Regions from separate parts of the Yersinia intermedia genome, predicted to be linked through region 1. Evidence: predicted binding sites of a transcription regulator. Region 1 holds the regulator's gene; each other region holds the start of a gene.

Region 1 (6,053 bases):
AAAAATGAAGCGGTTAAGACGTTATCTGCCGCTAGTTTGCGTGGGCAGATAATTCCCACGCCAATGGAGATTAAGGTTCACAAGCAGGATGTGGACCTGAGTAAAGGTGTTGCGCTGGATCTGAGTGTATTGCCAAAACCGGCCGCAGAGGCGGCCCGGCAACGCTTTGAATTACTGGGTCTGAAGGCCAATTCAGCTGGTTTCCCGATAAAAACCGTGATTCAACCGGCTGCTTTTAAGGGGGACTTAGCGGTTTCCGGTGCTTACGAGTTGAAAATTGGCGAGAAAGGGGCGCAGGTTATTGGTTTTGATCCGACAGGCGTGTTCTATGGCCTGCAATCTATCCTGTCATTGGTTCCGACTGACGGCACTAAGACTATTGCCACTCTTGAGGCGAAAGATGCGCCACGTTTCGAATACCGTGGTGTCTTCCTCGATGTTGGCCGTAACTTCAAAACCAAAGATGCGGTGCTGCGCTTACTCGATCAGATGTCAGCTTATAAGCTCAACAAATTCCACTTCCATCTGAGTGATGATGAAGGCTGGCGTATTGAAATCCCGGGCTTGCCGGAATTGACTGATGTTGGCAGCAAACGTTGTCACGATTTGACGGAAAATACCTGTTTGTTGCCGCAATTAGGCTCTGGCCCAGACAGCAATAATATGGGTAGCGGCCATTTCACTCGTGATGATTATATTGAGATTCTGAAATATGCCAAAGCACGCCAGATTGATGTGATCCCTGAAATCGACATGCCAGCACACGCCCGTGCAGCCGTAGTGTCGATGGAAGCCCGTTACAACAATCTGATGAAACAGGGCAAAGAAAAAGAAGCTAACGAATTCCGTCTACTTGACCCGACTGATGATTCCAACACCACGTCAGTTCAGTTCTATGAGCGTAAAAGCTATCTTAACCCATGCCTCGATTCCTCTAAGCGTTTTGTCGATAAAGTGATTGGCGAAATGGCGCAGATGCATAAAGAGGCCGGTATGCCGCTGACTACCTGGCACTTTGGTGGTGATGAGGCGAAAAACATTCGTTTGGGCGCGGGTTATCAGGACAAAAACGGCCCGATTGAAGCGGGCAAGGGCATTATTGATAAGAGTGTTGAAGATAAACCTTGGGCCAAATCACAGGTTTGTCAGGATATGGTCAAACAAGGCAAGGTGCAGGATGTTGAACATCTTTCCAGCTATTTTGCCATTGAAGTCAGCAAGCTGGTTAATGCGCACGGCATCGAGAAGATGCAGGCGTGGCAGGATGGGCTGAAAGATGCCAAAGACGCCAAAGCTTTTGCGACTAAACGTGTTGGAGTCAACTTCTGGGATACTCTCTTCTGGGGTGGGGCCGACTCAATTAATGATTGGGCTAATAAAGGCTATGAAGTGGTCGCATCGAATCCCGATTATGTCTACTTCGATATGCCATATGAAGTTAACCCGAATGAACGCGGTTACTACTGGGCAACCCGCTTTAATGACGAAGCAAAAGTATTCAGTTTCGCGCCAGACAACATGCCACAGAATGCCGAGACCTCGGTGGACCGCGATGGCAATCACTTCAGCGCCAAAAGTGATAAACCTTGGCCGGGTGTACATGGCATCTCAGGTCAGTCATGGAATGAAACCGTCCGTACTGATGAGCAGATGGAATACATGATCTTCCCTCGCGTGTTGCCATTGGCCGAGCGTGCCTGGCACCGCGCTTCGTGGGAGCAAGATTACAAAGCGGGCCGCGAATACAAAGGTGGTGAGACGCATATGGTTGACACCAAGGCGTTGGACACCGATTGGCAGCGCTTTGCCAATATCATGGGGCAGCGTGAGCTGGCGAAGCTGGATAAAGCCGGTGTGTCATATCGCTTACCAGTCCCAGGTGCTCGGGTTGTGGCAGGGCAGTTGGAAGCCAATATCTCACTGCCGGGCCTGATTATCGAGTATTCAACGGATGGCGGTAAGCAGTGGCAAAAGTATGATGCCAAGGTACAACCTACCGTGAGTGGTGAGGTGATGATTCGCTCCACCAGCCCAGATGGTAAACGTAGTAGTCGTGCTGAGCCGGTTAAAGTCTGACCATTGGTACTATTGAGCTGTGTCTAATGTTATCTCCTGTTTGCTTGATTTTTAGCTAAACAAATTTAAGTGAAGTTGAGTTGATGGTTCTTTCCCCGGCTAGTCCGGGGTTTTTTTGCTGAAAAATTGATACGGCTCGTTAAATGAGGGGGAGAGGATAAACAGTAAATTTGTCACTACAAAAGGGATACAGATTTTAATAACGGGGTAGACGCCCAAGTCATTGGCGTTGCGGATGGCAGCAGGTGAAGGCACCCAGAGAGTTCGAACACTCTAGCGGCGTTAAGTACGAAGGGCACAAATAAGAACGACCACCTGACTCCCAACCGAGAGATACTCGGGTATAAAATGGGAAAGGTGGCCATCTTGCTGATAGCTTATGTTAGCCAGACAGTGGAACTTATCAATCTGGATTAAACATAAGCGTAATGTATTCAGTGCTTAAAATCTTTATCACATCAATGCGATAACGCGACATTATCTTTTATCGTGTGCCGACTCGTTTTCACGGCAATCGCCGGTCTCACAGTGGCCGTACAGATACAGGCTGTGATTGGTCAGTTTGATACCATGCTGCTTAGCAATTTCACGTTGAAGCGATTCAATGGATTCATTGCTAAACTCAATCACTTTGCCGCAATCCAGGCAGATCAAGTGATCATGATGATGTTGCTGCGTCAGCTCAAAGACTGATTTACCCCCTTCGAAATTGTGGCGGGTAACAATACCGGCATCGTCAAACTGGTTCAGTACGCGGTAAACCGTGGCTAAACCGATCTCTTCACCGATATCGATCAGCTTTTTATAAAGATCTTCCGCGCTGACGTGATGGCACGACGGGTCTTGCAACACTTCCAGAATTTTAAGCCGGGGCAGCGTTACTTTAAGACCTGCATTTTTTAAGGCTTTGTTGTTGTCAGTCATGCGGATTCAGTCCTGTTACTATCGATTCAAATTAAGGCTGTTCAGCCTATGACATCCGTGGCGCAATAATTACAATTGCGTCTCATTATAGAACTGCTAGCCCCAAATGAAAACCGTGGTTGTTAACAAAGATATAATTGCACACTTTGTAAGATTAATCATGCAGTGTATTGATGAATGGGGATAACACATCATTTAAGTGTACAGTGCCGAGGGATAAAGTTACAAATTTGTAGCATTTTATTTTCATTTTGCGCGAATGACGGTGTGGATCTGTGGGCCGCTTAACAAAGCACAATCGGATAGCCAAACGGGTTGTTCACATTGAGTGGGTTACTGAGAGAGAGAAAGCAACGTTATAATAAAGAGTGCAGGTCAAAAGGATAAAAGGCAGCGGAAACGCCCGGCAGTGTTGCACACGACCATCGCGTTTCCGACTCGTTAGCTTAACTGACGATTGTCAGATCAACCCACATTGTTCGATCAACCCACAATCTCAGATAGGCTCAGTTCTTCAGTGATCTGTTTTACCCATGCCTCGACACGTTCATTAGTCAGTTCTGGCTGACGGTCTTCATCAATTGCCAGACCAATAAAGTGCTCGTCATCGGCCAGGCCTTTGGACGCTTCGAAGTGGTAGCCAGCCGTTGGCCAGTGACCTACGATTGCCGCACCACGTGGCTCAATAATATCGCGCACGGTACCCATCGCATCACAGAAATACTCAGCGTAGTCTTCCTGATCACCACAACCGAACAGTGCCACTAGCTTGCCGTTGAAATCGATCTCTTCCAGTGTTGGGAAGAAATCATCCCAATCACATTGCGCTTCGCCGTAATACCAGGTTGGGATCCCGATCAGCAGAATATCGAAGCCTTCTAAATCTTCTTTACTGCTTTTGGCAATGTCGTGAACCTCAGCAACATCTTTGCCCAGTTGCTTTTGGATCATCTTGGCAATGTTTTCAGTATTGCCAGTATCGCTGCCAAAGAAAATGCCTACAGTTGCCATATAGCTTAATACCTTTTGAATTCAAATAGTTATGCAAATTACTGAGCGCTTCGCCAAGTATTATAACACATGTATAGGGCGACATAATGCCAGAGAACGCCGTCAGACTTTTATCAAGTTTATGCGATATTTAATTTTTGCCAGTCGCTCAACCTTAGAACGCCATTGCCGATAACCATTGTGTAACTGAATGGTTGCAACTTGCGGTGCCAGGGGGAAAACCGTCAGATGCAAGTCTGGTGGCAAAGGAGTTGTCGTTAGCTGTATGAACGTCCTTTATTGCTTTTCGGTCATCAAATAACACCTAAGTTTCTAACGGTAACTATCCGATATATAAGGGGAACGAACATGCAGTTTTTAAAAAATATTACTATCAGGGTGGCATTGCTTTGGGTACTTGGCGCATTTTGCCTGCTCTGGGGGGGCGTATCAGCCTATACATTGTTGTCACTCAATCAACTGACACAATCCTCCAACGCAAATAGTGTGTTGGTTGAAAACATGAATCTGGTTAATCAGGGGACGGATCAATATTTCCGTATGGTGACGCGCCTTTCTCGGTCAGTAGATTACCGCCAGAACGGTAACATTGCGGATGCTGATAAAGAGTTGAAATCATCCGATGTTGCATTGGAGAACCTCAAGCAAAAGCTGGCAGAATTTAAAGCTATCGATCATGCACAGCTAGATCCCGCTTTAGTCAGCGGCGTGATTGATGGATGGAGTGGATTAATTGAACAAGGCGTTACGCCGCTGTATCAGGCTGCAATGGACAATAACAGCGCCGCTTATCAGGATTTAGCCAAGAAAACGGTACCCGCATTGAGTCGCCAGTATGGTTCAGTCGCTGAAAAGTTTAATCAGGCGGCATCAAAAGCCATTGGGGTGGCTAAAGATCAATTCTCTCATTTGACCAAAGTGAGCAGCATTACACTGATCTCTGCGTTGGTCATCGGTCTATTGATTTTGCTGGCAACGGATCGTTACCTGGTTGCCAATCTGGTGCGCCCATTGGACGATATTCGTAAGCATTTTCTAGTGATTGCTTCTGGCCAACTTGGTCATCCTATTACCGATTTTGGTCGCAACTGTGTTGGGCGATTATTTCCGCTGTTGCGCGATGTACAAACCAGTTTAGTGAATACTGTTCAGGCAATTCGTAGTAGCACCGATGGGATCTATCATGGTGCAGCCGAGATTTCAGCCGGTAATACAGATTTGTCATCTCGTACTGAACAGCAGGCTGCGGCGCTTGAAGAAACGGCGGCTAGCATGGAGCAGTTAACCGCAACGGTAAAACACAATGCTGATAATGCACATCATGCCAGTCAACTGGCGGCCAATGCCTCTGCCACCGCGAAAAAGGGCGGAGTATTGGTAGCAGATGTGGTTAACACCATGAATGAGATTTCAGCCAGTTCGCGGAAAATAGCTGATATTACTACGGTAATTAACAGCATCGCTTTTCAGACTAACATTTTGGCCCTTAACGCGGCCGTTGAAGCTGCCCGTGCCGGTGAGCAAGGTCGTGGCTTTGCCGTGGTCGCCAGTGAGGTGCGTAATCTTGCACAACGCAGTGCACAGGCGGCGAAAGAGATTGATGGTTTGATTAATGAGTCGGTCAGTCGTGTCAGTAGTGGCTCGGCATTAGTAGAAAGTGCCGGTATTACTATGGATGAGATTGTTCGTTCTATCACTAATGTAACGGATTTAATGGGTGAGATAGCCTCTGCGTCCGATGAACAGAGTAAAGGTATTAGCCAGGTCGGGCAGGCGGTGGCAGAAATGGATAGCGTGACACAGCAAAATGCTGCGTTGGTACAGCAAGCCTCCCGTGCGGCAGCCTCGCTAGAAGAACAGGCTACTCAATTAAACCAAGCGGTGGCCGTGTTTAAATTAAAGGCAGATGACGAACGAGCAAAACCGGTGGTGAAAATGCGGGCAAATCAGCGAACCACAGCACCTGCCACCGCCAAAGCGGACAGTAACGCAAACTGGGAAACATTCTAAAAATAGCTAACAGCCGTGTGGCTTCAAGTACG
Region 2 (6,053 bases), 2.2 Mb from region 1:
CCAGTACTGCAGCCAATAAAGTAGGGTATGAGAGTGCTTCACAGTTCAGTCGCGAGTTTAAACGCTATTTTGGCCTCACTCCCAGTGAAGAGGTTGCCAAGCTACGGACGAATTGATTTTATGGTACTGGTGCCACGAGTAATAAAAAACGGCGCTGTAAGCGCCGGTTAACTGCATGAGTAACACTGAAAACACACGGCTATTCAGCCACACTTTTACGTTTACACCACACTAACACCAGCGTGCCGGCCAAACCAATCAGTAACAATACTATCGGTAAAATCATCAGTGCTGTCATTACCTGGTTTTCATAGTGCTTAACGAAGGGAATATGGCTCAGCGCATAACCTAACCCAACAACGCTCCCTACCCATAACAGACCGCTTAGCCAGTTAAAGAACTGAAAACGTGTGCTGTTCAGGCCAGAAATGCCCGCTAACGTTGGCAGTAAAGTCCGTACAAAAGCGAGAAAACGGCCAATAATCAGAGCCGCCAAACCGTGGCGTACAAATAGGGTATGGGCGCGCTGCCGATAGTGAATTGGTAGCTGTAACAGCCACCTTTTAACCATGTTAGTATCACCTAACCACAGCCCTTGCAGGTAACTGAGCCAACAACCGAGGCTGGCCGCCGCAGTGAGAATTATTATGGTCGGTAAGAACGCCATAACTCCCTTAGCAATTAATGCACCCGCCAATAGCAACAAGCTATCACCGGGGAGAAAAGAAGCCGGTAGCAAACCGTTTTCTAAAAATAGGGTGGTAAAGAGAATGCCATAAATGACCCAAATCACATTCGGATCGGCAAGTTTACTAAAATCCTGCTGCCATAAGGCATGAAGGATTTCGCGTAATACATCCATTTCTGTTCCTGTTTGCCTATCGTGTGAGGATATTGTTGTAAGGACTGCTCTAGTGTATCCGTAATGGCGCGGATCCACATTGATCTTATCCTCAATAATCGAATTTTTGAGGGATATATACGCGCCGTTGATACTATTTGTGTAAGAGGGGATTAATGCGCAGATATTGTTACCGCGCATTAACAGATCACATCGTTCAAAACCATTACTGAACTGCTTTAATGCGCTCAAATCCTGCGGCTAAATCATCCTGTAAATCTTGCACATTTTCTAAACCAATATGCAGGCGGAACAGTGTCCCTTTTATCTCGTTCCTTTCATACTGGCGAATTGCATGGATATCCTTGGGTTGATAACCGAGAATCAAGGACTCAAAACCGCCCCATGAGAAGGCCATACTGAAATGGGTGAAATGGTCGAGATAAGCCTCTAACTGTTGCTGGCTTAACTCTTTTTTTAACTCAAAAGAGAACAAACCATTACAGCCAGTGAAGTCTCGTTTATAGAATTCATGGCCTTTGCAGCCTGGCAGGGCAGGGTGATAGACGGTGGCAACTTCCGGGCGCTGAGCCAGCCAGTTAGCAATCTCAATACTGCTTTTCTCATGCTGCTTTAAACGCACGCCTAGTGTGCGTAATCCTCGGCTAGCAAGATAAGCCGTGTCGGCATCAACCATTTGCCCCATCAGATAAGAGTCTTCCCGCAGTTGCTCCCAACAACGTTTGTTAGCAACAGCAATCCCCAACATCGCATCAGAATGACCAATGATGTATTTAGTTCCTGATTGGATAGAGATATCAATATCAAAGTCCAGCGCTTTAAACAGCACACCCGCAGCCCATGTGTTGTCCATCATAATGATAATGTCGGGTGACACAGCCCGGATGGCTTGCACCATTGCCGGAATATCTTGTACTTCCATGGTGATAGAGCCAGGTGACTCAAGAAAAACAATTTTGGTTTTTGGGGTAATTAATGAGGCGATCCCCGCACCTATCATCGGATCAAAATAGGTCGTGGTGATATTCATGCGTGATAAAATATTATCGCAAAAACTTTGGGCTGGCTCATAAGCAGAACCGGTCATCAGCACATGGTCACCCGTTGCGACAAATGACAAAATAGCATTGCTGATAGCCGCCGCACCGCATGGATAAAGGACGCAACCGGCACCACCTTCCAGCTCTGTCATCGCCTCTTGCAGCGAGAAGTGAGTCAGGGTGCCACGGCGACCATAGAATAATTCACCGTTTCCCCGATTGATAGTGGCATGCTTCTTCGCTTTTACCGAGTCGAACACTAATGATGAGGCACGTTGGATCACCGTATTCACCGAGCCTTGGGTAAATCGCTTACTTCTGCCCGCACTGACTAAGGCTGTTTCCAGTTTTTCTGTCGTTTCTTTGTTTGCAGACATGATCGTGTCGCCACCTTTATATAAGATATGCTGTAGCTCCAGAGCCAGCATTCATTTTAGATATATATTCCTTACGTTAGCATGATGATTGTTATGTTGGGGCAGCTTTCACCATGAAAAAAACTAAAGAGAGTGACACGCTGTTTTCTGGGGGTTTGTAATGGAGAAATTCTGTTTAAGTGGCAAAACAAGGGATTTATTAAGGAGACTTGGTGAGAGTTCTTTAGTTCAATCAATCACTTCTTATCTTTATCGCCAACGTTATCCGCATAATATCGGTAAGGTCATTATCGTTTCCGTTTGGTTACATAATAGTTTCAATAAAAATAATTCTCTTTTATTCTTAAAAAATCGTCCTAAATACTAATGATAATTACTATCAATCCCCAATTTGTTTGATATGATCGGCAACTGATTTCGTCCTTAAATTGATATGCATATTGGGTGGAGGCACAGCGTGAAAATAGCTGGCAAAGGAATTAAAGATAAATCATTCGCGCAAGGCCGAATGATAACAAGCGTGATGGCATTATTGCTGGTGGCCGGTTTAACTGGGCAAGTACAGGCCGCGCCTGGCAACGGCAGTGCAGTTGCTGCATCTGTTGTCACACCAACAACGGCAATATCAACTCCGCTACCTACGCCGGAGATTACACCGGTCGCTACAACCGCAGAGAATGCAGAAATTGTTGCTCCTGTAAGCTCAGCACCGGCGATTCAGCCGCTGGCGGCACCAGTGCCACAAGGGCTGGCAATGGATTTATCTGTCTGGGGTATGTATCAGCATGCCGATGTTGTCGTTAAAGGGGTGATGATTGGTCTGGTGTTAGCATCAATCGTAACCTGGACCATTTTGTTCTCTAAAGGCACTGAATTATTCCGTGCACGTCGCCGTTTGCAGCAAGAATATGAAGTTATCGGGGCTGTGACTGAGCTGGATACCGCATCTGAACGAGCAGAGGCTTTTAGCACCGACAGCATTAGTGCCTTGCTGCTTCGAGAGGCGCAAAACGAGCGTCTATTGTCGACAGAATCCAATGACAACAATGGTATTAAAGAGCGTGCGGCCTTTCGGCTGGAACGCCGCGTAGCAGCTATTGGTCGCCAAATGGGTAAAGGCAATGGGTTTCTGGCCACTATCGGCGCAATCTCACCGTTTGTTGGGTTGTTTGGCACCGTATGGGGCATTATGAACAGCTTTATTGGTATTGCTCATTCGCAAACCACCAATCTGGCTGTTGTTGCACCGGGTATCGCAGAAGCCTTGCTGGCAACAGCATTAGGCCTGGTTGCAGCAATTCCTGCGGTAGTTATCTACAATATATTTGCTCGCTTGATTGGTAGTTACCGTGCACAGGTGGGTGATGTGGCAGCCCAAGTGTTACTGCTATTAAGCCGTGACCTTGATCTGGCGAGCAGCGCTGAGGCAAAGTCATCTAAGCACCCTCACCAATTGCGTGCGGGGTGATTTATGGCCATGCGCATGAATGACAACCTTGATGAAAGCGGTGAATTACACGAAATCAACGTGACACCCTTTATCGATGTAATGCTGGTATTGTTGATAATCTTTATGGTGGCAGCACCACTAGCAACTGTAGATATTAAAGTGGATTTACCGGCATCTTCAGCGGTACCACAGCCACGGCCGGAAAAACCGGTATTTCTGACGGTTAAAGCTGATAACCAGCTTTATGTCGGTGACCAGCCCGTTGACCGCGACACACTGGCTGCGGCGCTGGATAAAATGACGCAATCCAATAAAGAAACTACTATCTTCTTCCAGGCAGACAAAGTGGTGGATTATGAAACCCTGATGAGCGTGATGGATGCACTACGCAAATCAGGTTATCTCAAAGTTGGCTTAGTCGGTATGGAAACGGGCATGGCAAAATAGTCTGCAATACAGGCGCGGTTGTTGTTGCCGCCGCGCCTGATATTAACTTTTAGGCATATTGCGGCCCACTTCACTGGTATCTACCATTCCCAACGCTTGCAGAAGCTCGGCTTCCAGTTCAGAAGTGTTTTGTGCTTCGTAGTAATTTTTTTCACCTACACACTCTTTCCAATCGATATATCTTGGTGACGTGGTGTCGTGTAAAGGTATATATCCAATAGCGATGAAAGCCATGGTGATTCCATTCTCTTTAATTTTTTCGCACATACCTTTTTTGATGAGGTTTTGCGTGACATAAAACCCTTTATTTTTTTATTTTCCTTTTCAAAACTATCATTACCATCAGAAAGAATTATCATTAGCTTTTTATTATCATTAGATCTGTTTTCATTAAATAGATTATTAGCAGATAATATCCCAGAGCTTATCAGTGTACCTCCTGCTGGGACCATTTCAATCATATCATTGATAATATCATTGCTATGATTCTCATTTAATGAATATGAATTTCTTTGATATAAACAATTGTAGGTATTAAGTATGTCATTTATTGGGATGTTAATTGTTTTCGGTGGCGTCCCTGCACTGTTGTGTAGTATTGAGTTTATTGTTGCATCGTAATCAATATTCTCTTCTATTATGTCGAACTGGGTTAATGGTTGGATAATATGTCTTGAACGGAAAAGGAATGTATAAGCAGACTCTGCGTCTTCGATGTTTAATTCATCGATTTGATTTTTAGTATTACTATATATTTCATCATTTATTTTCGCATATTCTATATGGTCGATATGTTCTAACCTCTCCAGTCCAGGGAATTGTTTTAGCCCAGATAATATATATTTCCGAAGGTAATCACCATTTGGGCTATGTTTCTTTGGCACAAAAGGTAAGTGGCAATATTCTATTATGCGTGTACCATTTTCAACACGGTTTTTAGTCCCCCATGAAAATGGTATAAATCCTATGGTATGTATATTTTTATTTTTTAAGACATTATCATTGAGACGGTTAAATATTTCCCTCAATGCAACTATTTTTTTGGGCTCATTTTCATCATGATAAAAATACTCATCCATTGAATTAGAGTAATCTGCGACAAATACCACATCTGTTTTCTCTATCGGTGCACTGATTATATTTTTCCGTGCTGCTCCTCTATCTGTTGCATTTATTATCGTACTGAGATTGGTTACTTGAATATTAGATAAAAATTTAGCGGAGTAGCTCATATTGATCTCAGCCCCATATTCAATTCTGCCATTATTATAGATTATATTGATAGTCGGTGTTGAAAATGTTTCTGCTGGCAGGTAAGCTTGAGCATAAGAACTCACTATTTCTGCATTCTTCGTTATTTGAGCAGCACTCGGTGTGCTATTATTATTTTCTACTGTTAGTGCTAATGTTGCTTGCTCCATTGCATCTGAGAGTTTGGTTTTTTTCTGTAAAAAATGAGCCAACTCAAAAGAAAAGAATATTAGCCCAATAATCAGAGGTAAAAATATAATAAAGGGAAATAAGATAGCCCCTTGCTCATTTTTTATCAATGAAACCAATAGTCGTACTTTAACGTGAAGTAATCTATTTTTTATCATAAATAACCTTTTTTATTAATATGCTCATACACGTCTAAATTAACGCTCGATAGTTATCGCTGATGACTTTAATATGGGGATTGACCCTACCGGGTTAAACAATGTTTGATACCCTGTGGGTACAGGCAGGCATAAGGTGACCTGGTACAGTGGTACCCATCGGCCACGATTACTGTAAGGTGATAAATCGGCCATTTCACGCAATGACGTAATGGGGTGACAAGTACCGACGCTGAACTCTTCACTCTTAGTATCATCAATAATCTTATTATTAGGTTC
Region 3 (6,053 bases), 1.1 Mb from region 1:
GTGAAATCGGGGTAGTGGAGCCAAAGGTGCCGTTGAGTAATGCGATAATTGCCAACAGTATCAGCAGTACTTTGCTGGAAGCGGAGAGTAACGTTGCTGCTTGGGCTAAATGGCGGTCATCAATATTCAGTGATTGCTTAATGGCTTTACCGGCGCTGCTGGTGGGCGAGAAAATACTTTCTGCCAAATCAACACACAGGTGAACTAATAAATACAAACAGGCGATGACCAGACAGCTCCACACCAGCTTGTAACTTAAGAATTTTGCCAGTGCGATATAACCGACCAACAGTGACAGTAATATGGCTAATGCCGTAATGCCGATAGCGAAATGAATCAATCCCGCCAGCGTGGAATAGGCTTCCGGTTTTTCGCCATTGACTACCAAATTACGCCGTACCCGATTAGCACGTAACGGAATAATCGCCGCAGTAAGCGCCACCAACAACGCCGAAATACCATTACTAAAAATGGCCCCGGACACACTGATATTGATCATATTGTTCATCTGATCAAGGGCACCGAAAATCATGATGCAACTGGCTAGCAGAGGGGGGAATAGTCTCAGTGATGCGGCCACTTCATCAGCGATGGCAGGCAACCGCCATGAGGGGCGTTGGTTGGATAAAAATGCCCGCCCAAGGCCCGCGATTAAGGCTGAGAAGAACATGAGCTGAACAAATGCCAGCGCAAAATCCATCACTACCTGTGAGACATCCGGCGTGCGGGTAAAAGTTTGAGTGATACATTGCGCTACTGTGACAGTAATCAACACCGTACAAAGCGTGGTGGCTGAGGCCATAAAACTGCGGCGCAGCGGGCCTGGTGGTAAGTATTTGGTACAAAACCAGGCGGTTAGCACATCGAGAAATTTAAACCCAAATACGCTGATTAAGAGTGCTAGCAGCAGATACATCGTGGTGCCGAACCGCCATTCGGGTTCCCAGGCAGCACTCCAGGCATCGGCCAGCTCTTGGGTGAAATCTTTCAGCCGGCGATCATCGTCAGCATCGGGATTGACGATCGGCGCCCAGAAGTTTGCACCCAAGATGCTGCCAGAGTTTAAAGCAATTTGTGATTTCAACGCCGTGCGCCGTAAAGCGATAATCTGTGTTGCCAGATTTTCTGCGTTGGTTTTGATCGCTTGGGCCTGATCATTCTGGCCATCCAACTGGATTTTACGGGTATTCAAGACCCGCCGCTGCTGGGCGACTACCGGGGTCTCTGCCAGTGCTCCGGCGGCAGGTAATGGGCCCAAAACCTCCAACTGTGTTTGGAGTTGTTCCCGCTTAGGCTTCAGGTCGGCGAGCAAGATATCAACGTCACGGACCAGTGCTAATGCGGTTTCGTTTAGCACACTAAACTGGTTATCGGCGGTACTGACCGAAACACTCTGTTTCAGCTTATCTAACTGTTTTTGCAAGCCAATAAGTTGTACTGATACTGCCGGTTTTACTGGCGCCTCACTGTTTTCAGCCGCCGCGTCTGATGCTATGGCGGCAATGCTGGTACCTGATGTTGACGCAAAAATAAGCGTTAGTAACAGCCACAGCAGCGGATAGTTTCTACGTGCAACAACGTACCCAATCTTTTTCATAAAACCGATTAGCCCGAAAGTGAGTGCCACAATTAACCCGAAAATCCTGTAGGTGTGCTGTTAAAGCTCGCCTGAGCGCCATTGTGGCACACTCTGTGGGTTACGGAATAATCTTACTCCGATAATTACTTCCCTTATTTCAAATGATAAAGATAATAATTATCATTGAAATTAACACTCTCATTTAATAGATTGTGCGCTGAACTTATGGACCCACGATTTGTGGCACGCAGGCAATGCGATTGCGCTGTGAAATAGCAATGGATGCTGGTTATAACCATCTATTTTATATGCCTAATTATCTGGGGAAGATAACTATGTTTTCGGGTTTTGTCATAAAGCGTTCTGCTATTTTATGTTCATTGGCGATGTGTATTCCTTTCGCTTCGCTGGCTGAAGATACGATAGAAGTCACGGCCAAAGCGGGTAATGCTGCTGATCTCCCAACCTCGGGCTACACGGCAAAAACCACCAAAGGGGCCACCAAAACTGATCAGCCCTTAATTCTTACGGCCCAGGCGGTATCGGTGGTGACGCGTCAGCAAATGGATGACCAAAATGTCGCCACGATTAATCAGGCGCTGAATTACACTCCCGGCGTGTTCACCGGTTTTTCTGGTGGAGCCAACCGTTATGACACCATCGCATTGCGTGGTTTCCACGGCGGTGATGTGAATAATACCTTCCTTGATGGCTTGCGCTTACTCAGTGACGGCGGCAGTTTTAACGTGTTGCAAGTAGACCCGTGGTTCCTGGAGCGCATTGATGTCATCAAAGGCCCCTCTTCGGCACTGTATGGTCAGAGTATCCCCGGTGGTGTGGTGATGATGACATCTAAACGCCCACAGTTTACTTCTGAAGGCCATTTCCGCCTGACTGCCGGGAATAACAATACACAAGCAGTTGCCTTTGATTATACCGATGCTATATCCGAGCATTGGGCGTTTCGCCTCTCCGGGATTACCCGTAACAGTGACACCATGTACGACCATCAGCGTGAAGAGCGCTATGCCATCGCACCCTCATTATTGTGGCAGCCGGATGAAAATACCTCCTTGTTATTGCGGGCTAATTTGCAAAAAGATCCTTCTGGTGGCTACCACAGTTCGGTGCCGGCTGATGGCAGCATCTATGGGCAGAAATTAAGCCGTGGTTTCTTTGATAGCGAAAGTAACCACAATGTATTTAAACGTTGGCAGCAAATCTATAGCTATGAATTTTCACATAAATTTGATGATACTTGGTCATTCCGCCAAAATGCCAGCTATACCCATTCCAATACTCAGCTAGAACAGGTTTATCAGGGGGGATGGAATAGCGATCGCACTCTGATGAATCGTTATTATTCCGGTGAGGACTCTTCACTCAACGCATTCGCCATTGATAACCAACTGGGTGCTGATTTTGCTACCGCCGCAGTGGAACATAAGGTGATGCTGGGCTTTGATTTCCAGAAGTTCAGCAATAATCTGCGCAGCGACAGCGCTTTTGCGACCACCCTGAACCCTTACACCGGTATTTCGGCGGGGAGCACACTCTATAGCGATTATCTGCTGACCACTCCGGGCATCAACACCTCCTATTTAAACCGCCGCTATGAACAGAGTGGCATCTATTTGCAAGATGAAATGACGCTGGATAATTGGCACCTGAATCTATCAGGCCGCTATGACCGGATGAAAACTGAAAACATTAATAAGACTGCCAATAGCACGGATGAACGCACCGATAAACATGCCAGTGGGCGTGCGGCATTACTGTATAGCTTCGACAGTGGCATTTCGCCCTATGTCAGCTACAGTCAGGCCATCACGCCAAGTCTGTTCCCAGATGCGCAACAAAACTTATTGAAACCGATGACCAGCGAGCAGTATGAAGTCGGTATTAAATATCAGCCGCCGGGCAGCACTTCACTCTATTCCGCCGCTTTATATGACCTGACACAAAATGATGTGGCAAACCGTGCCGTGCCGGCGACCTATTTTGTGCCAGCCGGTAAAGTTAATTCACAGGGGTTGGAGCTGGAGGCCAGAAGCCAGGTTAATGACCGGTTAAGCGTGATTGCGGGCTATACCTATAATCGAGTGAAATTCAAAGATGCTATTGATGGTAATGATGGCAATACACCGGTGTTAGCACCGTCAAATATGGCATCACTGTGGGCACAATATGAAGCGGGTTACGGAATCAATATTGGTGCGGGTATCCGCTATATTGGTAAGCAATGGGCTGATGACGCTAATACGTTGCGCGTACCCTCTTATACACTGGGCGATGCCTCTGTCCGCGCTGATTTGGGCACTTGGGCTGCGTCACTGAAAGGGGCATTTGTTCAATTAAATGTGAATAATATCGCCGACAAGAAATACGTCGCGGCCTGTTACAACACTTCCTATTGCTACTGGGGTGCTGAACGTTCAGTGCTAGCAACCGTCGGTTATGATTTCTAACTAATAATACTGGCTTCGGTACTGTATTACACCGAAGCCCGTCTATTTAGCTTTAACCTTATTTACTGCCATGAGAACCCTAACTCAGCGCCAGAATGGGCGGCTATAATCCCGTTTGATATCATCCCGGCTTAAGCCAATATCCTTCAATTGATCTGAATTCAATCTTGACAGCGTATTCGCAGTTTTACGTCGTTCATTCCACTGGTATAGGTATCTGTATGCTTTCAGCCATATTTGAATAAAAATATTGTGGCGACTTTTCGTTGCTCGCGCAGCCGACGAACAGCATTCATCTATTTGATCTTCAATTATATTATTCATCATCGACTCCCCGTCATTAGGTGAGCCACTAGCATGAAACTTTGGCGGAAAACATTACAGATGCAAATGGGGACTATTATTTCCATACAGATATGCGATATATAAACTGAATGGTACAAATAAGCGCCATCTGTACTGGTCCTTCTCAATTTATCAGGTGATACCAATGACTCGTTACCAACAACTGGCTGATATTCTTAGTCAACGGATTAAAGAGGGGCTGTATATTGCCGGGGAGCGGTTGCCTTCTGTCAGAGTATTGAGTGACGAGCATGGTGTTAGCATCAGTACCGTCCAGCAGGCTTATCGGCAACTGGAGGAGTGCTTGCTCATTGAAGCGCGAGCAAAATCGGGTTATTTCGTGCGTTGCAGTTCAAACCTGCCTTCTTTACCGGAGACATGCACTCATGCTCAGCGGCCGGTAGAGATATCACAGTGGGAAAATACGCTGGCATTTTTGACCAGAGGCGATCAAACGAATGTTATTCATTTAGGTGTCGGTTCGCCCGATCTTTCTGGGCCGGGACTAAAAATACTCAGCCGATTGCTTAGCCGAATTAGCCTACACCAAAGTGAGGAAGTGCTGGAGTACGACAATATTTATGGTACTCCGGTGTTGCGTGAGCAAATTGCCCGGCTGATGCTGGACAGCGGTAATCATCAGTCGGCTGAAAATATCATTATTACTTCTGGCTGCCATGGCGCATTGGCTATCGCATTGGGGGCGGTTTGTCAGGCTGGTGATATTGTTGCTATCGATTCCCCCAGTTTTCATGGTGCGATGCAAACCCTGAAAGGGATGGGAATGAAGGTGATTGAGATCCCGACCGATCCGGTGGTGGGGATCAGTTTGGAGGCATTGGAAATGGCATTGGATCAATGGTCGATCAAAGCGATTCAGCTTACTCCAACCTGCAATAACCCTTTGGGCTACAATATGCCGGACGAACGCAAGAAGGCTTTACTGACCTTAGCTCAGCGCTATGATGTGGCAATTATTGAAGATGATGTGTATGGCGCGTTGGCTTATCAATATCCGCGCCCACCGACCATTGCCTCATTTGATGATGATGGTCGGGTGTTACTGTGCAGTTCTTTCTCTAAAACGGTGGCACCTGGTTTACGTATTGGTTGGATTGCACCGGGGCGCTATTTAGAGAAAGCGCTGCACATGAAATATATTTCTGCCGGGCGGGTGGCGTCGTTGCCGCAACTGGCGATGGCCGAGTTTATCAAGCAAGGCCATTACATGCAGCACTTGCGCCGGATGCGCCGCCAATATCAACGTAACCGCGATATTATGACCGGCTGGGTAATGAAATACTTTCCACCGAGTACTTGCCTGAGCAGGCCGCAGGGTAGCTTTATGCTCTGGGTCGAATTGCCTCATGGATTTGATAGCTTGCGGCTTAATCGCTGCTTATTACCGCAGGGAGTACAGGTTGCGGCTGGGTTTATTAGTTCAGCTTCAGGGAAATACCGCAATTGCCTGCGGCTCAGTTACAGCAAACCAATGACCGCAGAAATCGAACGGGCAGTGCAAATTGTCGGTAAGGCAATTTATGAATTATTGGCGGAAAGTGAACCTAAAGTGACCGAAAAGCTAAACTAGCCATAGGCAGGCAAAGTTACCTAAGCAGGTAAAGTTAATGGCAAAGTACCTGCGGCGCAGAGAACTGGCA
Region 4 (6,053 bases), 2.2 Mb from region 1:
ATTAACTGAAAATGTGTCGCTGAAAGATATTGTCACCATCGCCACCACCTTAGTAGAAAGTGCCACTATCACCAAAGACTCGCTGCTCCTCACCTCTGATGTGCGTTACGCATTACGTACCGGGATCGTCAATGGTATCAATGGCGATGACAAAAACCTGGCGGTTTATACCATTAATAACGAATTAGAGAACATGCTGCTTGGCTCGTTGAATCAGGCGCAGCAAGCGGGGAAAGTAGTATTGGATAACTTCCCAGTCGACCCAAATATCCTGACCCAGTTGCAGCAGAATATGCCAATCATTAAGGAACAGATGAAAGCAGAGAATCACAAACCTATTTTATTGGTAACGCCGCAATTGCGGCCATTAATTGCACGTTATGCACGGCTCTTCTGCAATGGGTTGAATGTGTTGTCTTATAACGAAGTGCCTGATGATATGGCGCTGAATGTGATTGGTACCTTAGAGTAACAGTAGGGTGAGCCTCAAGGATGAGGCTCATTAATTCTTACCATTTCAAATGATTAGTTATCCATAAAGGTTTGCTGCCATTCAACAATCGTTTTGGGTCTTTTATCTTTATCTTCAGGCACATTCGTAAAATAGTGAACCCGCAGCGTGCCATTTTTTTCAGGCGCAACATACGCGGCCCACATCAAACCAGCACGGTTATACATAATGATTGATGCACGCTTATTGGCTGCACCTCGCACCCAGGTGGATAATACTTTTGCCCCGCGGTTATCCCGGTCATTGCTATAGATATAGACGTTGGCTGAGGCGACAAACTGGGCGTAATGGTCGCCGACTAACTCACGGAAAAGTTTATCGTTCTTGGTATCAGTAAAAATACCGACCGAGAGTAAGCTCGGAGTCTCACGCGGATCTTTTTCAGCCCGAATATACTGCCCGTCAATAAAGACATCTTTAGGCATCGAAATTCGGCAACCCCAACTGCCATTGCTGTGCACCTGAATTGAACCATCTTTTATCGGGATCAGTAATAACCGGCAGCTTGCTGTATTTTCAATAAGATCAACAACCGCCAACCCTTCAATTTTACGCGCTTCAGCTCTAAAATTACCGGTATTCTCACCGGACCAAGCGCGGCTATCGATACTAAATCCCCACTCAGCAACCCGGGTTATTTTGATAACACCGCCCCGGTCATTCCCTTTGGTGATATTCCACCACTGCCCGTTCCAATCAAAATTTTTGTCAATATCAGACATTGAGGCAATGCCCTGAAAATAGGCGCGCTGAATACAGCTATCACTGGTACAACTGTTAAGGGATTTCTCCCATATTTGTCGTTGCTGATACACTGTTTCTGTATCATATTTAACCAGCATAGACTGATAGATATCGCTAAATGTCTGATCCAGCCAGTGTAAATCTTCGTCACCGCATACGGTGTATTCAACCGGTGTCGCTGCACGCTGGCAGTTAATGGCAAAAGATGACGATGAAATAATCATCGCCAGTAAAAACAAAATGCCGCGAAAGTAAGCAATTCTCATTGTTTAACCCGATAAAAACATGAATTTTTTATTATTGAAAGCTAATAACAACCTAGCTCACTATATCGTTTTTGTGACTAAATATCTAAAACTGGTAATAGAAAACCACCAGACGGCGCTGGCTATTAGCGCAATCCGGTGGTTGTTCTCTACTATTATTACGACAACAATTGTTATTTCTTAAATTGAATCAAAGTTTAACTAAGAATGAGTGGCTTGCATATTATCTGATAAATTAAAAACAGAGACCGCTTCTGTGAGTTGCCGTGCCTGTTCTTCTAACGAGGCGGCGGCGGCGGCGGACTCTTGTACCAGGGAGGCATTCTGTTGTGTGACGCCGTCCATCTCGGCGACAGCTTGCCCAATTTGACCAATCCCGCGGCTTTGTTCGTCAGAAGCGGAGGCAATCTCGCCCATAATATCGGTTACATTGGTCACTGCCTGCACAATGCTGTTCATCGTCTCCCCTGCTTCAGAAACTTGCTGTGAGCCAATATTCACGCGGGATACCGATTCACTGATCAACCCTTCGATTTCTTTCGCCGCTTGTGCACTGCGTTGGGCCAAATTACGAACTTCACTTGCTACAACCGCAAAACCCCGCCCCTGCTCACCGGCCCGGGCTGCTTCAACCGCCGCGTTCAGTGCCAGAATATTGGTTTGGAAGGCGATACTGTTTATCACACCGATAATATCCGCAATACGGCGTGAGCTTTCCGTAATACTGCTCATGGTAGCAACGACATCGTTGACAATCCGCCCGCCATTTTTCGCTGTTGCAGAGGCATTCTCAGCCAACTTACTGGCTTGATGAGCATTTTCGGCGTTCTGTTTCACCGTTGCATTCAATTGTTCCATACTGGCCGCGGTTTCTTCCAGTGCCGCCGCTTGTTGCTCGGTACGGGAAGAGAGGTCCGCATTTCCCGCAGCGATTTCACCGGCTCCGGTATAAATCGCATCGGTACTGTTGCGAATGGTTGATACCGTATTCACCAGACTACTTTGCATTTCACGTAAGTAAGGGATCAATTGCCCGACGCAATTACGCCCAAACTCAGGCATTGGCCGGCCTAATTGCCCTTCAGCTAAGCGCTTAAAGTGCACCTTGATCGACTCCAACGGGCGCACTAAATAACTGACGATGTAGCGATCTGTTAAGAACAGAATAATAACACCGGCAATTAATGCAGCAAAAAGCGCCCGTTGACACCAGTCGACTAATGTCTCAACCCGCAAACTGGCAGCCTCTGTTGCAATATCAACCGCAGAATTGTACTTCTCGACTGTGGCACCGAACTCCCGGCTCAATGGCGGATAATCATTGTTAAATAACTTGTTATAATCTTCAAAGCGATTCTCGGTAACCGCTTTAACCATCGGTTCGATCCCTTTGCTCAAGAGTGTTGACCAGCTTTGAATGGTTTTATCGGTCAAGATTGGATCCATCGACTCATGAGATTGCAGCTTGAATTTTGCCAAATTATCCTGGGTATTTTTCAGTGCTACACCTGCTGAGGCCAATTCACGATCAGCATTGGCAGTTGCCCCACTTTGACGATAAGCCGCAGCACGACTTAAACGAGTAACCACACGAAAATATTGGTCATTACCTCTATTAATAATATTAATGTTTTTTTGTTGGTTAGAACTCAGATGTAATGAACTCGTCAATTGGTTAAGTGAAAATAATGTAAAGGTCGAGACACCTCCCCAGAGCAACAAAAAAATAACAAGAATAGATAATAGCGCCATCCTGATGGTGATATGTTTTAGAAAATTCACGGGAATACCCCTGTGTCTTATTTTTTTAGTTTATTTCCTTGAGATTTCAAGGTGTTTATCGCTGATAATCCCCGCAGGGAAAAAGGTTAATTATCAGGATTAATCACCAAAATAGCATAAAACCAATACAAAAGATCAAGATAACCGATCAATATTAAATAACTGATTGATTTCACCTATTAAAATGTAAATAACGTTCGATAACTTTGATCGAAAACTGATTAATAATGCTCAGTCTTCTCCAAAAAATATGTATTTATTTTGAATATAAATACAGCGACTCATTGCCTATTAACTATTGGAATAGTTAGCCAATCAATTAATTTGCTTACAGATAGATAATTACCTGTTTTTGCAACCGCAGAATTAAATATCTTATTAAAGGCGATTGGACGAGATAAATAAAATAATAACAAAAATTCATATCAAACCATCAGGCACGCTATACAGCAAAATTTAACTATTTATCTGCCATAGCGGGTTTTGCGTTTTTTTAGTAAGGGAACAAGACTGGGGAAATGACAATTTTATTCATTGCGATATGGGCATTGTGCTTAACACAACGGTAAGTGATATGAGAAGAAGAACGGCCAACGATCGCAGGCCGGTATTACACCTCAACTTGCGCTACTCATAGCCCCCAGAGGCAGCCTGAATTAGCTTAAATTATGCTAATGAGTCATGGCCAGCACGCAACTGATCGTCCTGTAAATGGTTTGGTTGGTGCAATATTTCGCCAGAATTCCTGTCTTGGAGATGACCACGCCAATCATCTCTTTCACTAATCACACCACAAATGGTAATAGGAATAATAATTACTACCATTCACCTTATGGCATGATAAATTACGGCCTGGCATCGTTAAATAGAAAGAGAAAACGCCGTTATGTCCCGCTATATGTCTACCTGTAAAACATCCCGTTCTTTGCCTGCTTTGTTGGGCTTGCTGTGCCTGACACTTTGGCTATCCGGCTGTAAACCTGCCGAAGAGAGCAACACATCAGCGGCAGGTGATAGCGCACCCACATGGTCCCGGACGGTGGAAACGGCTAAAGGCCCGGTTACATTAATCCAGCAACCTACACGGATTGTCTCCACCAGTATCACCATCACTGGCACCTTACTGGCGATCAATGCGCCGGTGATTGCCAGTGGAGCGACAGCCCCCAACTCCACTGTCGCAGATAACCAAGGGTTCTTTACTCAATGGTCTGACGTCGCGCAGACAAAAAATTTAGTACCTATATATCAGACTGAACCAAACGCCGAAGCTGTGGCTGGCATGAACCCGGACTTAATTATTATTTCTGCCACCGGAGGGGATTCAGCGGTGAAATTGTATGAGCAGTTATCCGCTATCGCGCCAACCTTAGTGATTAATTACGATGATAAAAGCTGGCAAGAGTTGGCAATGATATTGGGGCAGGCAACCGGTCATGAAACCGATGCAAAAGAGGTGATTGATAAATTTGCCAACCGGCTCAATGAGGTGAAACAGAATATTACCTTACCACCACAGCCGACCTCGGCTTTTGTCTATCAGGCCGCAGGCAGCACCGCGAACGTGTGGACCGAAGACTCAGCACAAGGAAAATTGTTGCAAGCGTTGGGTTTTAGGCTCGCTGAAATACCTGAAACCGTGAAAGGTAACACCAGTATGGGACATCGTAAGGATATTGTTCAGTTAGGTGGCGAGAAGCTGGCTGAAGGTCTGAGCGGTGAAACTATTTTACTCTTCTCCGGTGATCAACCGTCAGTTGATGCATTGAAAAGTAATAAATTTTTAGCACATATTCCAGCGATTGAACACAACCGGGTTTATGCCGTGGGTTATGACACTTTCCGGTTGGATTATTACAGTGCGAGTAATCTGTTAGCTCGAATTGAAGGGATGTTTACACCGCCCCATTGATTGGACGAGTGCGGGTTTTGACGTTGAGGCTGTTCAGGAATGTTGCCGGAAATTCATGCTAACCTACTGAAATATAATAGTAATAAAATCGATAATAATAGTTATTTATTAAAAAGAGTTACAATGCCACTTGATTATTCCCCAGACCAATATTCAACGACACCAGCGCGCCGACGCGGGTCGCTGCTGCTGTTCAGCATTGTTGTCCTGCTATTGGTCATGGCTGCCAGCCTGATGCTGGGTGCCAAAGCTATTCCTTTCTCCGTGGTCTGGCAGAGTTTGCTTGGCACAGAGCACAGCGCTGATAGCATTTTAATCGTTGAATCACGTCTGCCGCGAACCTTGATTGGCGTGCTTGCCGGTGCGGCTCTGGGGTTATCGGGTGCTGTTATCCAAGCCCTAACCCGTAACCCGCTGGCTGATCCCGGTATTCTTGGCGTCAATGCCGGAGCCAGTTTTGCCGTCGCCATCGGTATCATCTTTTTCGGCGTTAGTGCCATCCAGGGTTATCTTATTTCCGCTTTTATCGGCGCGATGTTAACCACACTGGTGGTGTATTGGGTCGGAGCTCAGGGGGGTGGGCGCGTTAATCCTCTGCGCCTGACACTTTCCGGTGTCGCGATTGGCGCAGTATTAATGGGGATTTCATCTGGCATATCACTGACACATCCACTGGTCTTTGATCGTATCCGCTTCTGGCAGGCAGGCTCATTGGATATCCGCAGTATGTCAGTGGTATTGGCCGTCACTCCGGCAATCCTGCTCGGCTGCGTAATCGCCCTGTTGCTGGCGCGGCCACTCAATGCCATGCATATGGGAGAGGATTTGGCTGCCGCGA

What was found. The regulator Fur, encoded in region 1, represses iron uptake genes when iron is present. The targets are predictions, from matches to a motif close to ATAATAATGAGAACNACTATCAA.
Positions count from the first base shown of each region.
Region 2: exbB (tol-pal system-associated acyl-CoA thioesterase) is a predicted target of Fur. The motif match lies at 2,640-2,662, and genes of this name have one in related genera.
Region 3: EL015_RS19590 (TonB-dependent siderophore receptor) is a predicted target of Fur. The motif match lies at 1,741-1,763, and genes of this name have one in related genera.
Region 4: fepB (Fe2+-enterobactin ABC transporter substrate-binding protein) is a predicted target of Fur. The motif match lies at 4,106-4,128, and genes of this name have one in related genera.

Region 1 covers NZ_LR134116.1:3,206,303-3,212,355, reverse strand. Annotated here, with positions in the region: gene EL015_RS14695 (family 20 glycosylhydrolase) at 1-2,076, shown strand, start outside; gene fur (ferric iron uptake transcriptional regulator) at 2,554-3,000, opposite strand; gene fldA (flavodoxin FldA) at 3,484-4,011, opposite strand; gene EL015_RS14680 (methyl-accepting chemotaxis protein) at 4,360-6,021, shown strand.
Region 2 covers NZ_LR134116.1:659,016-665,068, forward strand. Annotated here, with positions in the region: gene EL015_RS03020 (AraC family transcriptional regulator) at 1-116, shown strand, start outside; gene EL015_RS03025 (DedA family protein) at 200-862, opposite strand; gene metC (cystathionine beta-lyase) at 1,068-2,279, opposite strand; gene exbB (tol-pal system-associated acyl-CoA thioesterase) at 2,737-3,747, shown strand; gene exbD (TonB system transport protein ExbD) at 3,751-4,176, shown strand; gene EL015_RS03045 (TadE/TadG family type IV pilus assembly protein) at 4,332-5,774, opposite strand; gene tadF (tight adherence pilus pseudopilin TadF) at 5,814-6,053, opposite strand, start outside.
Region 3 covers NZ_LR134116.1:4,290,012-4,296,064, reverse strand. Annotated here, with positions in the region: gene EL015_RS19595 (DUF3772 domain-containing protein) at 1-1,627, opposite strand, end outside; gene EL015_RS19590 (TonB-dependent siderophore receptor) at 1,915-4,047, shown strand; gene EL015_RS19585 (DUF1127 domain-containing protein) at 4,132-4,371, opposite strand; gene EL015_RS19580 (aminotransferase-like domain-containing protein) at 4,538-5,983, shown strand; gene EL015_RS21760 (hypothetical protein) at 6,021-6,053, shown strand, end outside.
Region 4 covers NZ_LR134116.1:689,223-695,275, reverse strand. Annotated here, with positions in the region: partial or broken gene EL015_RS03180 (flagellar biosynthesis protein FlhA) at 1-472, shown strand, start outside; gene EL015_RS03175 (lysozyme inhibitor LprI family protein) at 526-1,521, opposite strand; gene EL015_RS03170 (methyl-accepting chemotaxis protein) at 1,723-3,303, opposite strand; gene fepB (Fe2+-enterobactin ABC transporter substrate-binding protein) at 4,190-5,215, shown strand; gene fepD (Fe(3+)-siderophore ABC transporter permease) at 5,339-6,053, shown strand, end outside.